2 regions of the Streptomyces sp. NPDC054961 genome follow, and region 1 is predicted to be linked to the other one. Evidence: riboswitches for the same ligand, from Rfam matches in the RefSeq annotation. Region 1 holds a riboswitch; the other holds the start of a gene.

Region 1 (4,997 bases):
GCGGAGCATCCGGGGGTGGCGGCGCTCCGGGCGGAGCTGCCGGGGTTCCTGGACACGATCGGCGCGTGGCGGGGGACGTGGATCGAGGAGAAGGGCCAGGCCCTGGCCGTCCACACCCGCCGGGCACAGGACCCGGAGGCCGCCTTCGAGGCGCTGCGCGAGCCCCTGGCGGGGCTGGCGGCGCGGCACGGGCTGATGGTCGAGCCGGGCCGGGCCGTCCTGGAACTGCGGCCGCCGGGGATGGACAAGGGCGTCGCCCTGACGGAGTACCTCGCGGAGGTCGGGGCGCAGTGCGTGGTGTACGCCGGGGACGACCTGGGGGACCTCGCGGCGTTCTCGGCGGTCGAGAAGCTGCGCGCGGGGGGCGTACCGGGGCTGCTCGTGTGCAGCGGATCGGCCGAGGTGCCGGAGCTGTCGGCGCGGGCGGACCTGACGTTGTCGGGGCCGGCGGAGGTCGTGGCGTTCCTGGCCGCCCTGGCCGCGGCCATCGGCGCCTCCTGAGGCAGAGCCCGGCGGGGCCCTGCCTCGGGCGGAGCTACAAGCGGGCCAGCTGGGCGCGGAACCAGGGGGCCGGGGGGAGGGCCGTGGCGGCCGCGGCCAGGCGCTTGGTGCGCTCCGCCCGCTCCGCCTCCGGCATGGACAGCGCCGCGTGCAACGCCTCCGCCGTCTCCGTGACGTCGTACGGGTTCACCGTCAGCGCGTCCCGGCGGAGCTCCTCGTACGCCCCCGCGCCCGTCGACAGCACCAGCACGCATCCCGCGTCCGAGACCACCGGGATCTCCTTCGCCACCAGGTTCATCCCGTCCCGCACCGGGTTCACCAGCGCCACGTCCGCCAGCCGGTAGGCCGCCAGCGAGCGCGCGAAGTCGTCCTGCACCGAGACGAGCACCGGCTGCCAGTCCGGCGTGCCGAACTCCGCGTTGAGCGAGGCCGCGAGCTCCGTCACGTCCTGCGTGTACGCGCGGTACACCGCCAGGTCCTGCCGGGAGGGATAGGCGGAGGCCAGGTGGACCACCCGGCCGCGCCACTCGGGGTGGGCCGTCAGCAGCTCCCGGTACGCCAGCAGGCCGCGCAGGATGTTCTTCGACAGCTCCGTCCGGTCCACCCGGACGATCGTCTTCAGGCCGCCGACCTCCGCCCGCAGCGCCGCCAGCTTGTCGTTGACCTCGGGCCGGTGCGCGAGCGCCCGCAGCTCGTCCCCGTCCACGCCCAGCGGGAACACCGCGACCGGCGCATCCGCCCCCGCCGAGGCGGTGAACTCCCGGGCCCAGGCCTCGGTGTGGAAGCCCACCAGGTCGGCGCCGAGCATGCCGCGCAGCAGCTGCTCGCGGATGTCGGCGGGGAGCAGCCCCAGGTAGTCCGGCGAGGCCCACGGGGTGTGCGTGAAGTGGCCGATCCTCAGGTCCGGCCGGAGCTCGCGCAGCAGTCCGGGGGCGAGCGCCAGGTGGTAGTCCTGGATCAGGACCTTCGCGCCCTCGGCGGCCTCCTCGGCCAGGGCCCGGGCGAAGGCCTCGTTGTAGGTGACGTACGACTGCCAGCGCCGCCGGAACCCGGCGTCGAAGACCGGCTCGCGCGGGACGTCGTACAGGTGGTGGTGCAGGAACCACAGCACCGAGTTCGCGATGCCGTTGTACGCGTCGTCGTACACCGCCGGGTCGATGTCGAGCATCCGCACGCCCGGCTCGGCCACGCCCCGGCGTACCGCCTCCCGGTCCGCGTCCGAGAGCGCGGCGCAGATCCACAGGGCGTCCGGCTGTTCCGCGAGGGCGGTGGAGAGGCCGGAGACGAGGCCGCCTCCGCCGCGGCGGGCACCGAGCGTGCCGTCCGGGGCGAGGGCGTACGAGAGCGGGCCGCGATTCGCGGCGACGAGAACCTGGGAAGCCATGCGGCGAACCTAGCCCGACCCGTGCGCGATCAAACGTCCGTGCCCGCGCGTCCGGCGTACCGAGACGAAGACCACGCCGCCGGGGCGGCCCCGGGCGCCGGTGCGGACGCCGGGACCCCCGGGGACCCGGTCATGCCACGCGACGCCGCGCGTACTCCTCCATGTCCCGCATCGGCGGCCGCTCCTCGGTGTCCACGGCGTAGGTGTGCGGGACGAAGCCGTCCGGTCCGCGCTCGAACTGCGTGAGCTCCGGCCGTACGAGGTGCCCGCGCGAGAGCCGCAGCAGCGCCGTCCGGTAGATCGCCGCGGCCATCCGCCCCAGCGCCTGGCCGTCCTGGTGGCGGTGGAGCCGTACGCCCACGTCCACCTGGCCCAGGGCGTCCAGGCCGACCGTGTGCAGGGCGTCCACCAGCAGGCCCAGCTCGACGCCGTACCCGACGGGGAACGGCAGCCGTTCCAGCAGGTCGCGGCGCACGGCGTACTCGCCGCCCAGCGGCTGGACGAAGCCCGCCAGCTGGGGCCAGTGCAGGTTGAGCAGGGGGCGGGCGACCAGCTCGGTGACCCGGCCGCCCTGTCCGTGGGTCCCGGCCGCCGCGAGTCCGCCGAACTCCGGGCCCAGTGGGCGGTCGTACATGGCCTTGACGAAGCGGACCTCCGGGTCGGTCAGCAGCGGGCCCACGATCCCGGACACGAAGGTGGCCGAGAAGTCCCGCAGGTCGGCGTCCACGAAGCAGACGATGTCCCCGCTGGTGACCAGCAGCGAGCGCCACAGCACCTCGCCCTTCCCGGGCAGGGCCGGCACCCGCGGCAGGATCTCGTCACGGTGCACCACCCGGGCTCCGGCCTTGGCGGCGACCTCGGCCGTACGATCGGTGGAGCCCGAGTCGATCACGACCAGCTCGTCGACCAGCGGCGTGCCCTCCCCGTCCATCAGATCGCGCCGGATCACCTCGACGATGGCCCCGACCGTGGCCTCCTCGTCGAGCGCGGGCAGCACCACGCTGACCGTCGTGCCGGCTGCCCGTTTGGCGGAAAGCAGCTGGTCGAGCGGTCGGTCGGCGGCGGACCAGGAGCGGGCGGCAAGCCAGCGCTCCACCTCTTCCAGCACCTTCGGGACTCCTCTGTCGGTCGGTGGAGCACCGGCGTTTTCCGCCGGATTGTGATCCATCTCGCGGTTCGGACGGCTGTCTCAACCATCCGGGCCTTCGGTTACAGTCTTGAACAACGCGAAGGCCCACCGCATGCCGGGGGGCCTCGCGCACAAACGCCCAGGCGCGCCGCAGAGCGTGTCGCCTGGTGCCATACCGCTCATCCAGAGGGGCAGAGGGACACGGCCCGTTGAAGCCCCGGCAACCCTCCAGTCGGTTCTCGCGATCGCCTACGCGGCAGATCGGTCGAGGTCCCCGGCTAGGGAAGGTGCCAATTCCGTCTCATGGCGACGTTCGTCATGGGGAAGATGAGGAGAAAGGGCCTCGCCATCATGGCTGCACAGACTGCCGAAACCTCTGCTGGAACCTCCGCTCCCGGCGCCACCGTCGATCTCGGTCCCGCCAACGGCCTTTCCTGTCGCGAGTGCGGCACCCGCTTCGCGCTCGGCCCGATCTTCGCCTGCGCCGAGTGCTTCGGCCCGCTGGAAGTCGCGTACGACCTGCCCCTCGGTGATCCCGAGGCGCTGCGCGCCGCGATCGAGGCCGGCCCGAACAACATCTGGCGCTACGCCCCGCTGCTGCCCGTCCCGGCGGACGTGGCCTCCAAGCCGAGCCTGAACCCGGGCTTCACCAAGCTCGTGGACGCGCGGAACCTGGCCAAGGAGCTGGGCGTCACCGGCGAGCTCTACGTCAAGGACGACTCCGGCAACCCGACGCACTCCTTCAAGGACCGCGTCGTGGCCATCGCCGTCGAGGCCGCCCGCGCGTTCGGCTTCACCACGCTCTCCTGCTCCTCCACCGGCAACCTGGCCGGCGCCGTCGGCGCCGCGGCCGCCCGCGCCGGTTTCCGCTCCTGCGTCTTCATCCCGCACGACCTGGAGCAGGGCAAGGTCGTCATGGCCGGTGTCTACGGTGGCGAACTGGTCGGCATCGAGGGCAACTACGACGACGTCAACCGCTTCTGCTCGGAGCTCATCGGCGACCCGCTGGGCGAGGGCTGGGGCTTCGTCAACGTCAACCTGCGCCCGTACTACGGCGAGGGCTCCAAGACCCTGGCCTACGAGATCTGCGAGCAGCTCGGCTGGCGGCTCCCCGACCAGATCGTCATCCCGATCGCGTCCGGCTCGCAGCTCACGAAGATCGACAAGGGGCTGCAGGAGCTGATCAAGCTCGGCCTCGTCGAGGACAAGCCGTACAAGATCTTCGGTGCCCAGGCCGAGGGCTGCTCGCCCGTCTCGACGGCCTTCAAGGCCGGTCACGAGGTGGTCCGCCCGCAGAAGCCGAACACCATCGCCAAGTCGCTGGCCATCGGCAACCCGGCGGACGGCCCGTACGTCCTGGACATCGCGCGCCGCACCGGAGGTTTCGTCGAGGACGTCAACGACGAGCAGGTCGTCGAGGCCATCAAGATCCTCGCGCAGACCGAGGGCATCTTCGCCGAGACCGCGGGCGGCGTGACCGTCGGCGTGACGAAGAAGCTCATCGAGAACGGTCAGCTCGACCCGACGCTGACCACGGTGGTCCTGAACACCGGCGACGGACTCAAGACCCTGGAGGCGGTGGCCGACGACAGCGGCCAGACCGCCACCATCCGTCCGAGCCTGGACGCGTTCCGCGCCGCCAACCTGGCCTGATCTCCCTCCCTGCACACCGGAAAGGCAGTAGCGCCATGAGCGTCAACGTCCGCATCCCCACCATCCTGCGCACCTACACCGGCGGCAAGGCCGAGGTCCCCGCCGAGGGCACGACCCTCGCCGAGGTCATCGAGTCCCTGGAGAAGAGCCACCCGGGCATCGCCGCCCGCGTCCTGGACGACCAGGGCAAGCTGCGCCGCTTCGTGAACGTCTACGTCAACGACGACGACGTGCGCTTCGAGGGCGGGCTGCAGGCGTCCACGCCGGACGGCGCGGGCGTCTCGATCATCCCGGCCGTCGCGGGCGGCTGCTGACCTCTCGGGCCTTCCG
Region 2 (4,997 bases), on a different contig from region 1:
CTGCGCGGACGAACCGCTCGACGTGCTCGTCGGGGGTGCCGGCGCCGAAGCTGACGCGGATCGCGTTCAGCGAGCGCTCCCCCGGCGCCGTTTCCGGGGCCCCGCACTCGCCCTGGGCCTGCGGCTCGCTGCCGAGCAGGGTGCGCACCAGCGGGTGGGCGCAGAACAGGCCGTCGCGGACGCCGATGCCGTACTCGGCGGAGAGCGCGGCCGCGAAGTGGGAGCTGTTCCAGCCGTCCACCACGAAGGAGATGACGCCCACGCGGGGGGCGTCGTCGCCGAAGAGGGACAGGACGCGGACCGCGGGGACCTCGGCGAGGCCCTCGCGGACCCTGGCGATGAGCTGCCGTTCGCGGGCCACCAGGTTCTCGAAGCCGGCCTCGTTCAGCGCCTTGCAGGCGGAGGCGATGGAGTACACGCCGATGACGTTCGGGGAGCCGGCCTCGTGGCGCGCGGCCGTGGTGTGCCACTCGACGTCCACGCCGCCGTCCTCGCGGCGGGCCACCTTGCGCGAGGCGCCGCCGCCGGCGAGGTACGGCTCCGCCTCCTGCAGCCAGTCCGCGCGGCCGGCGAGCACGCCCGAGCCGAAGGGCGCGTAGAGCTTGTGACCGGAGAAGGCCACCCAGTCCACGTCGAGCTCCCGCACGGAGACGGGGTGGTGCGGGGCCAGCTGGGCGGCGTCCAGGACGATGCGCGCGCCGTGCGCGTGGGCGGCGGCGGCGAGTTCCCTCACCGGCCACAGCTCGCCGGTGACGTTGGACGCGCCGGTGACGCACACGAGGGCGGGGCCGTAGGGGTCGCGGCCGGCGAGCGCCCGCTCCAGGGTGGCGACGGCCTCGTCCGGGGTGCGCGGGGCGTTGAGGTAGGTGACCCGCGCGTTCGTCCAGGGCAGCAGCGAGGCGTGGTGCTCGGTCTCGAAGACGAAGACCTGGCAGTCGGCCGGGAGCACGGCGGCGAGCAGGTTGAGGGAGTCGGTGGTGGACCGGGTGAAGACCACCTGGTCGCCGGGGCGGCAGTCGAGGAACTCGGCGACCGTGACCCGGCTCTGCTCGAACAGGTCGGTGGAGAGCTGCGAGAGGTAGCCGGCGCCGCGGTGCACGCTGCCGTAGTACGGGGCGTACGCGGCCACGTCGTCCCAGACGCGCTGCAGGGCGGGGGTGCTGGCCGCGTAGTCGAGGGCGGCGTAGGTGACCTCGCCGCCGGTGACGAGGGGGACGGTCACGTCACGGCCGAGGACCGCCAGCGGCTCGGCACGGGCGGGGCCGACGGCGGCCTCGGCCGCAGCGGTGGTGGCGGCAGCGGTGGTGGTGGCAGCGGTGGCGGCAGCGGTGGCGGCGGCAGCGGTGGCGGCGGAGTTCAGGGCAGCGGACATGGCGGAATCTCCCGGCAGGCAGGTCTGAATGGCTTCGGTGTGCCCGTACGCGGGTACGACTCGGCTCGGCGGCCGGGGACCGGGGTACGGGAAGTCCTCGGACCGCTCCGGGTACACGGAAGTGACCCTTGGTCCGAGGGTGGAAGAGGGGCTGAGTCGCCCTATCGCATTCGCTTGCTCACGGAAACGCTCCTCGAGAGACCAGGACCCCTGGTGTCGAGGGATCCGCGCTTGCCGTAGGCCTTGCTGCCTACGACCTGGTCATCACCCGGGGCACCCCGCCACGGAAGGAGGGTTGCCGGACAGCAAGCCGGGGCCTAAACGCTGTCACTCGTGACCTGTTCAGCATCCTGCCACATGATCCCCCCGGCGCAAGACCCCGGTCCGAATGGCGGACCGGGGCCGTGGCGCGAAACGATCAGTCGGAATCGGGCGCTCCGGAGGCCGCCCGGCGGGCTACGCGTTGCTCGCCGCCACCCAGCGCTCCAGCGCCGCCCGCGCCGCACCCGAGTCGACCGACTCCGCCGCACGGGCGATGCCGGCCGCGAGCTGCTCCTCCAACGTGCCCGTACCCGGGTCCAGCGCCACCAGGGCCGCGGCCGAGTTCAGCAGGACGGCGTCGCGGACCGGGCCCGTCTCCCCGGCCAGCAGGCGGCGGGCCACGTCCGCGTTGAACGCGGGGTCCCCGCCGCCCAGGGCGGACACGTCCACCAGGGAGATGCCCACGTCGCGCGGGTCGAAGGACTGCTCGGAGACCTTCCCGTCGCGCACCCACCACACCCGCGAGGTGGCGGTCGTGGTCAGCTCGTCCAGACCGTCGTCACCGCGGAACACCAGCGCGGACGAACCCCGCTCGGCGAGTACGCCCGCCACGATCGGGGCCACCCGGGCATCGGCGACACCGGTGGCCTGGGCCCGCACCCGGGCCGGATTGGTCAGCGGGCCGAGGAAGTTGAAGGTGGTGCGGATGCCCAGTTCCTTGCGCGCGGCCGCCACGTGCCGCAGCGCCGGGTGGAACTTCACGGCGAAGCAGAAGGTGATGCCGGCCTCCTCCGCGACCCGCACGACCCGCTCGGGGGTGAGGTTGAGGTTGACGCCGAGCTGCTCCAGGACGTCCGAGGACCCGCTCGCGGAGGACGCGGCCCGGTTGCCGTGCTTGACCACCTTCGCACCCGTGCCGGCCACCACGAGCGCCGACATCGTGGAGATGTTCACCGTCTTGGCCCCGTCGCCGCCCGTGCCGACGATGTCCACCGTCCGGCCCGGCACCTCGATCAGGTTGGCGTGGTCGTACATGGCCCGCACCAGACCGTTGATCTCCGCGATGGTCTCGCCCTTGGCCCGCAGCGCGACCGCGAAGCCGGCGATCTGGGCGTCGGTGGCCTCTCCGCGCATGATCCGGTCCATCGCCCAGGCCGTGTCGTCGGCGCTGAGGTCCCGGCCGGTCAGCAGGGCGTCGAGGACGCCCGGCCAGCCACGGGCCGCCACGCTGTCGCCGCCTGCCGGGGTCACAACGTTCATGGTCCGCTCCTGCTGCTGGTCGGCCGTCCGATGCCGGGGCCCACGTCGAATGGGAAGGGCTTCAGCCTATCCAGCCCCGGAGACGGCAAAGAGCCCCGTCCAGACGCTGGACGGGGCTCCCGCTGTGGCGACACCAGGACTGACCGAAATCAGTCCCTCGAACGATCAGACGATCAGACTGTGACGCAGGGGATCAGTGGTGGCCGTGGCCGCTCTGGATCTCCTTGTACTCCTCCACCGTGGGCTTCGGAATCTGGTTGTTCTCCCCGTAGTAGCCCTTGTTGAGCTTCACGCGGAGCTTCTCGATGCGGCCGACCTTGCGCTCGACGCCGTTCTCGTCGACCAGCGGGCCGATCTCGGCCGGCTCGTACTGCTCGTACGAGGTCAGCGTGTGCAGCTGGCCCTGCGAGAGCGGCTCGTGGACCTCGATGAACTCACCGTGCGGCAGGCGCTTGATGATGCCGGTCTCGCGACCGTGCAGCACCTTGTCCCGGTCCCGGCGCTGGAGGCCGAGGCAGATGCGCTTGGTGATGACGAACGCGATGACCGGACCCACGAAGAACGCGATGCGGGCGAACCAGGTGATCGAGTTGATCGACAGGTGGAAGTACTGCGCGAACATGTCGTTTCCACCGGCGATCAGCAGGACGACGTACCACGTCAGCCAGGCCACGCCGAAGCCCGTGCGGGTCGGGGCGTTGCGCGGGCGGTCCAGGATGTGGTGCTCGCGCTTGTCGCCGGTGACCCAGGACTCGATGAACGGGTACACCGCGATCGCGGCCAGGACCATCGGGAAGATCACCAGCGGGATGAACACGCCCAGGACGAGCGTGTGGCCCCACAGGTTGATCTCCCAGCCGGGCATGGCACGGATCAGGCCTTCGGAGAAGCCCATGTACCAGTCGGGCTGCGCACCGGTGGACACGTTGTCCGGGCGGTACGGGCCGAGCGCCCAGATCGGGTTGATCGAGGCGATCGCCGCGATGGCCGCGATGACGCCGAAGACCAGGAAGAAGAAGCCTCCGGCCTTGGCCATGTAGACCGGGAGCAGCGGCATGCCGACGACGTTCTTCTCCGTCTTGCCGGGGCCCGCGAACTGGGTGTGCTTGTGGTAGAAGACCAGGATCAGGTGGGCCACCAGCAGGCCCATCATGATGCCGGGCAGCAGCAGGATGTGGACCGAGTAGAACCGGGACACGAAGTCGCCGCCGGGGAACTCGCCGCCGAAGAGGAAGAACGACAGGTACGTGCCGACGACCGGCACGGACAGGAGCGCGCCCTCCATGAAGCGGACACCGGTGCCCGAGAGCAGGTCGTCCGGCAGGGAGTAACCGGTGAAACCGGTGAACATGCCGAGGACCAGCAGCAGGAAGCCGAAGATCCAGTTGACCTCGCGCGGCTTGCGGAAGGCGCCCGTGAAGAAGACGCGCATCATGTGCACGAGCATCGCGGCGACGAAGATCAGCGCCGACCAGTGGTGGATCTGCCGGATGAGCAGACCGCCGCGGATGTCGAAGCTGATGTCGAGCGTCGACTTGAACGCCTCCGACATCAGGACGCCCTGCATGGGCACGTACGAGCCGTCGTAGACGACCTCGTTCATGCTCGGGTGGAAGAACAGCGTCAGGTACACACCCGTGAGGATGAGGATGACGAAGCTGTAGAGGCAGATCTCACCGAGCATGAAGGACCAGTGGTCCGGGAAGATCTTGCGCATGTTGGCCTTGGCCAGGCTGTAGATGCCCAGCCGGCCGTCCGCCCAGTCGGCCACGCGCTCGCCGGCCGGAGCTTTGCGCTCGGTTTCAGTGGCAGTGCTCATCCGCGCTCCCAGAATGCAGGACCGACGGGCTCTTCGAAGTCGCCGAGCGCCTCGAGGAAACCTTCGTCATTGACGCCGATCCGCAGCTGCGGGAGCGCGTGACCAGCCGGGCCGAAGATGACTCGGGCGCCGTCGGAGAGGTCGAAGGTGGACTGGTGGCACGGGCAGAGCACGTGGTGCGTCTGCTGCTCGTACAGGCTGATCGGGCAGCCGACGTGGGTGCAGATCTTCGAGTAGGCCACGATGCCCTCGTGGGACCACTCCAGCTCCTGCTTGTCCTTGATG

What was found. A riboswitch is a leader RNA that binds a small molecule or an ion and turns the genes downstream of it on or off. The one in region 1 is predicted to bind S-adenosylmethionine.
Region 2: it holds a riboswitch for S-adenosylmethionine, as region 1 does, so the genes downstream of both, ACWF9Z_RS09080 (aminotransferase class V-fold PLP-dependent enzyme) here and thrC (threonine synthase) in region 1, are expected to answer to the same signal.

What each region holds. Positions count from the first base shown of each region.
Region 1 covers NZ_JBSGWY010000002.1:296,117-301,113, reverse strand. Annotated here, with positions in the region: gene otsB (trehalose-phosphatase) at 1-501, shown strand, start outside; gene ACWF9Z_RS03555 (alpha,alpha-trehalose-phosphate synthase (UDP-forming)) at 536-1,885, opposite strand; gene ACWF9Z_RS03550 (glucosyl-3-phosphoglycerate synthase) at 2,016-2,993, opposite strand; SAM riboswitch class I at 3,191-3,348, shown strand; gene thrC (threonine synthase) at 3,342-4,667, shown strand; gene ACWF9Z_RS03540 (MoaD/ThiS family protein) at 4,703-4,981, shown strand.
Region 2 covers NZ_JBSGWY010000006.1:177,067-182,063, reverse strand. Annotated here, with positions in the region: gene ACWF9Z_RS09080 (aminotransferase class V-fold PLP-dependent enzyme) at 1-1,372, opposite strand, end outside; SAM riboswitch class IV at 1,595-1,711, opposite strand; gene trpD (anthranilate phosphoribosyltransferase) at 1,829-2,893, opposite strand; gene qcrB (cytochrome bc1 complex cytochrome b subunit) at 3,087-4,712, opposite strand; gene qcrA (cytochrome bc1 complex Rieske iron-sulfur subunit) at 4,709-4,997, opposite strand, start outside.